DNA from 2 places in the Vibrio sp. 1978 genome. Region 2 is predicted to be linked to the other one. Evidence: predicted binding sites of a transcription regulator. Region 2 holds the regulator's gene; the other holds the start of a gene.
What was found. Region 2 encodes MetJ, which represses methionine synthesis genes. Its sites were predicted from a motif close to TTAGACNTNTANANGTCTAA; they were not measured.
Positions count from the first base shown of each region.

Region 1: metH (methionine synthase) is a predicted target of MetJ. The motif match lies at 1,511-1,530, and genes of this name have one in related genera.

Region 1 covers NZ_JAWPOP010000017.1:755-3,904, forward strand. Annotated here, with positions in the region: gene R8N49_RS16385 (cation:proton antiporter) at 56-1,387, opposite strand; gene metH (methionine synthase) at 1,579-3,150, shown strand, end outside.
Region 2 covers NZ_JAWPOP010000040.1:19,158-22,307, reverse strand. Annotated here, with positions in the region: gene bfr (bacterioferritin) at 55-531, shown strand; gene R8N49_RS23335 (malic enzyme-like NAD(P)-binding protein) at 738-2,015, shown strand; gene metJ (met regulon transcriptional regulator MetJ) at 2,128-2,448, opposite strand; gene R8N49_RS23325 (O-succinylhomoserine (thiol)-lyase) at 2,674-3,150, shown strand, end outside.

The DNA of each region.
Region 1 (3,150 bases), on a different contig from region 2:
TAGTTATGAAAAAAGCAGCTAGGTAGCTGCTTTTTATTTATTAAGTTACGTGTCTTTAAGAGTCCACTGTCTCCGTATGTTCCGGAGTGGTTATTGCTTGGTTGTTCTCTTCCATCTTCTTCTCTTCTGCTTTTGCTTTTTCAATCATTGGAGTGATTGTTGAGCCTTGAATGAGGATAGAGAAAACAACGACGGAGTAGGTCATTACAAGAATAATCTCTTTTACATCGATTAACTTATCTTGAATCACCCAAATACCAGATGGAATGGAAAGTGCCATTGCCAATGCAAGGCCCCCGCGTAAGCCGCCCCACGTCAAAATACGTACTGACCACGGGTTATATTTTCTGTAACGCTTAAAGCCAATGTACGAGAGAAATACGCTTAAATAGCGAGCTGCTAGTACAAGAGGGACTGAAATAGCCATCATGATCCAGTCTTCTTTGTGGAATTCAAACAGCAGCATCGACATGCCGATCAGTAGGAATAACACGCCATTCAAGAACTCATCAACAAGCTCCCAAAAATGGTCAAGGTGATCTTCACTCTCTTTTGAAAAGCCAATAAAGCGTGTCCAGTTGCCAATCATAATACCGGATACAACCATTGCGAGTGGGCCTGATACATGGATGTATTCAGCAAATGCGTAACCTGCTGTTGGGACACCAATGGTAAGTAACAATTCCATTGAGTGATCATCGGTGGCACTGATCAAGTAGTGGAATAGCAAACCGAGGACGAAACCATATGTGATACCACCGATAGCTTCTTGGATGAAGAGTAAGGTGACACTACCTACAGTTGGTGCCTCAGTGCCAAATGCAATCGTAAATAGAGTGACGAAGATAACCAAACCGAAGCCATCATTGAAGAGCGATTCTCCTTCAATCTGAGTGGAGATACGTTTAGGAGCATCGAGTTTTTTCACAATAGCCAATACAGCGATTGGGTCAGTTGGCGATATTAGAGCACCAAATAGTAAGCAGTAGACCAAATCAAATTGGATGCCAATTAACTGACAAAACCCATACAGCGCAAATCCAATAAAGAACGTAGAAAACAGTGTAGCTCCAAGGGCTAAAACAGTGATCTCCCACTTTTGATCTTTAAGGTTCGGGAGTTTGATGCCTAGTCCACCAGCAAATAGTAAGAAGCCAAGAATGCCTTTGAGCAAGAAATCTTCGAAGTTAATCCTTGTGACCGTCTCCGTTGCAATTTCGGTGAGATGGAACCAGTTGTTTTGACCCGCAATTAAGATTAGAAGTGAAAGCACCATTGAACCTGCGGTAATCGCAATGGTGGTTTGCATCTTTCCTATCTTGCTGTTTACAAAAGCAATTAGCATCGCAGCTGCGGATAGAAAACATAAAGTATGATAGACCGACATAGAGCTCTCTATTTGTAACATTTTATGAATGGAATTCTCGGCTGATGCTGCTTAAATAGCAAACATTTTTTCGTGATTATTTTGCAAGTTAAGAAGGATATAAAATAATCATTAATTCTACGTTTAGACGTCTAGACTCCTGAAGTTTGTGTGATAGGATGGAAAGATAACTAAAGGAATGAGGCTGTACTGTGGGAAGTAACGTAATACAACAGATTGAAGCTCAATTGAAGCAACGTATTCTTTTGATTGATGGTGGTATGGGAACCATGATTCAAGGGTACAAACTTGAAGAGCAAGACTATCGAGGAACGCGCTTTGCGGATTGGCATTGTGATCTAAAAGGTAACAACGACCTGTTGGTTCTAAGTCAGCCTCAACTTATCAAGGAAATTCACGCTGCATATTTAGAAGCGGGTGCAGATATTCTCGAAACCAACACGTTTAACGCAACAACCATTGCGATGGCTGACTACGAGATGGAAAGCCTAAGTGAAGAAATTAACTTTGCTGCTGCCAAGCTTGCACGTGAAGTTGCAGACGAATGGACCGCAAAAACACCCGATAAACCGCGTTATGTCGCAGGGGTTTTAGGGCCGACGAACCGCACTTGTTCTATCTCTCCTGATGTAAACGACCCTGGATATCGAAATGTTTCTTTCGACGAGTTAGTTGAGGCTTACTCTGAATCGACTCGAGCGCTGATTAAAGGTGGTTCTGATCTTATTCTTATCGAGACCATCTTCGATACTCTTAACGCTAAGGCTTGTTCATTTGCTGTTGAAAGTGTGTTTGAAGAGATGGGTATTGAGTTACCTGTGATGATCTCGGGGACTATTACTGATGCTTCCGGTAGAACATTATCCGGTCAAACCACAGAAGCGTTTTACAACTCATTACGTCATGTTAAACCGATTTCGTTTGGTTTGAACTGTGCACTTGGCCCGGATGAACTGCGTCCTTATGTTGAAGAGCTCTCGCGTATATCAGAATCTTTTGTTTCCGCTCACCCAAATGCTGGGCTTCCGAATGCATTCGGCGAATACGATTTGTCGCCAGAAGATATGGCTAAGCATGTTAAAGAGTGGGCTCAAAGTGGCTTTTTAAACTTGATTGGTGGGTGTTGTGGTACAACTCCTGAGCACATTCGCCAAATGGCACTCGCGGTTGAAAATATCGCCCCTCGTCAATTACCTGAACTTCCCGTTGCTTGTCGCTTGTCTGGCCTAGAGCCACTCGCTATTGATAAAGACTCTTTATTTATCAATGTCGGTGAGCGTACGAATGTAACCGGTTCTGCGCGTTTTAAGCGCTTGATTAAAGAAGAGCTGTACGATGAAGCGCTCGATGTGGCTCGTCAACAAGTTGAAAATGGCGCTCAAATTATCGATATCAACATGGATGAAGGCATGTTGGATGCACAAGCTTGTATGGTTCGCTTTTTAAACCTTTGTGCGTCAGAACCTGAAATCTCAAAAGTACCAATCATGGTTGACTCTTCCAAGTGGGAGGTTATTGAAGCCGGTCTTAAGTGCATCCAAGGCAAAGGCATTGTTAACTCGATCTCTCTCAAAGAAGGCAAAGAGAAATTCGTTGAACAAGCTAAGTTGATCCGCCGTTACGGTGCGGCTGTGATTGTGATGGCGTTTGATGAGATTGGGCAAGCAGATACACGTGAGCGCAAAGTAGAAATTTGTACCAACGCTTACCGAATTCTTGTTGATGAAGTGGGCTTTCCACCAGAAGACATCATTTTTGACCCA
Region 2 (3,150 bases):
ACACCTTCTCATTTGCTTCTACATTTAAATGAAGCCAAAGAGGAGGGTTTTGTCATGAAAGGCGATCCAATCATCATTCAACATCTCAATAAAGTGCTCGGTAACGAGCTCGTCGCTATTAATCAGTATTTTCTTCACGCCCGAATGTATAAAGACTGGGGCTTAAAGCACCTAGCAGACAAGGAATATCACGAATCTATCGATGAGATGAAGCATGCCGATCATCTAATTGAGCGTATTTTGTTCCTTGAAGGCCTACCGAACCTACAAGATTTAGGTAAGTTGATGATTGGTGAAGATACCAAGGAAATGCTCGAGTGTGACTTAAAGCTTGAAATGGCGGCTATTCCAGATTTAAAAGATGCGATTGCCTACGCTGAAGACATTCGAGATTATGTGTCTCGAGATCTCTTCCAAGATATTCTTGAAGATGAAGAAGAACATGTTGATTGGCTAGAGACGCAACTTGGCTTGATTGAAATGTCTGGTATTGAGAATTATCTCCAAGCGCAATACGTGGACGAAGAGTAACGATACTTTCTGAGTTTGCATACTCCAATAATAGTAAGAAGAAAGAGCACCTGACTCGAAAATCAGGTGCTTAACCCCGTTATCTGGTCTAATCTCTTTTATTATCGGCTTTTTAAGGATATTGCTCGCAATCTTGCCTATGAAGTTTGATTTCTATCCGATAGAATTTATGCCCCCTTACCTAAAAATAAAAAAGAGAAACGTCCATGTCTGAAGACAACCACCAAGCAGCCACTCCAGAAGAAGAACATCGCCAAAAAGCATTGGATTACCATGCTTATCCAACTCCAGGAAAGATTGCTGTCGAACTTACAAAGCCTGCGGAAACGGCGGGTGATCTTGCCCTTGCTTACAGCCCTGGTGTTGCAGAGCCAGTGCGTGAAATCGCACAAAACCCGGATAACGTGTACAAGTACACTGCAAAAGGGAACATGGTTGCTGTTATTTCTAACGGTACCGCTATTCTAGGTCTAGGTAACCTAGGTCCACTTGCATCTAAGCCAGTGATGGAAGGTAAAGCGTTACTGTTTAAGCGTTTCGCAGGTCTTGACTCTATTGATATTGAAGTTAAGCACCGCACGATCGATGAATTTGTTGATACTGTTGCGAGCATTGCAGACACTTTTGGCGGTATCAACCTTGAAGATATTAAAGCACCAGACTGTTTTGAGATTGAAAAGCGTCTGATTGAGCGTTGTGATGTACCAGTATTCCACGATGATCAACATGGTACTGCTATTGTAACGGCAGCGGGTATGCTGAATGCAATCGAACTTCAAGGTAAGAAACTTGAAGATTCAACAATTGTTTGTCTTGGCGCTGGCGCTGCCGCTGTAGCGTGTATGGAGCTTCTGATCAAATGCGGTGCAATGCGCGAAAAAATCTACATGCTAGATCGCAAAGGTGTGATTCACACTCGTCGTGATGACCTTAATGAATATAAGCAGTTATTTGCGAACAATACAGATAAGCGCACACTAGAAGACGTAATTGAAGGTGCAGATCTGTTCCTAGGTGTATCTGGTCCAAACCTGTTGCCAGCGGAAGCGTTGAAGTTGATGGCTGATAAGCCAATCGTATTCGCATGTTCTAACCCGGATCCTGAAATCAAGCCGGAACTTGCTCACGCAGTTCGTGATGACTTGATCATGGGTACTGGCCGTAGTGATTATCCTAACCAAGTTAACAACGTATTGTGTTTCCCATTCATTTTCCGTGGTGCTCTTGATGTGCGTGCAAGTGAAATCAATGATGAAATGAAACTTGCAGCCGTTGAGGCGATTCGCGAGCTAGCAAAAGAGCCTGTACCTGAAGCCGTATTGAAGGCTGCCGGTGTTGATAAGCTAGAGTTTGGTGCGGACTATATTATTCCAAAACCAATGGATTCACGTTTGCTACCACGTGTTGCAAAAGCGGTTGCTCAGGCGGCGGTTAATTCAGGTGTAGCTCGTATCGAGATGCCTGAAAACTACATGGCAGAGTAATATATCTTTCAGATGTGATACACAAAAATGGGACGCTATTGCGTCCCATTTTTTATGTCATTCATTTGGCTCGAGGCAAGAGTTATTACCTGAAACCTCTTATCAGGCTTTTTTATTCTTCGTCGAATGACTCAAATTCGATGCCCATTTCCGTCATCAGCGCTTTTACTTCTGTTGGAATATCATCAGGACGGTCTTTACGAAGGTCTTCATCTGTCGGAAGTGGCTGACCTGTGTACGCGTGCAAAAATGCCTCGCATAGCAATTCACTATTGGTTGCATGGCGTAAGTTATTGATCTGACGGCGAGTACGCTCATCAGTTAGCACCTTTAAAACTTTTAGCGGGATAGAGACGGTAATTTTTTTTACTTGTTCGCTTTTTTTGCCGTGCTCTGCATATGGGCTAATGTATTCGCCATTCCAGTCAGCCATTGCACACCTTCATTTATGTAATCGGTTAAAAATAATTTAGGTGCTGATTTTAGCTGCATTTACCGCCATAAGCAAAGACATATAGACGTCTAGAAGTGTTGACGTCTCATTTTTTGACGAGTAAAGTGAACATAACAGCAAAGGAAGCGTGTTGATCACTTTATGTTACTCATTAGATATAGCGCATTCCTATTTAGAAGTCATTACCCGTGAAAGGATACACCCATGAGCACTCGCAAACCTGCGACCATTGCAGTACGCACTGGTATTGAATCAGACAGCCAATATCATGCTGTCGTTCCACCTATTTATCTTTCCACTAACTATGGTTTTCCTGCTTTTGGTGAAGTGCCCAAGTATGATTACACACGATCTGGTAATCCAAACCGCGGACTGTTGGAAAGTGCGCTATCTGAACTTGAGTCTGGAAAAGGAGCGGTTGTTACTAACTGCGGTACGTCGGCATTAAATTTATGGGTTTCCGCTTTTCTCGGCCCAGATGATCTCATTATTGCTCCTCACGATTGTTATGGTGGTACCTATCGTCTTTTTAATACCCGAGCTAACAAAGGCGATTTTAAGGTTCAGTTTGTCGATCAATCAGACGAACAGGCTTTAGATGCTGCATTGGCACAAAAACCAAAACTCATTTTGCTAGAAACTCCGTCAAACCCTCTGGTTCGCGTAGTGGATATTGCAGCT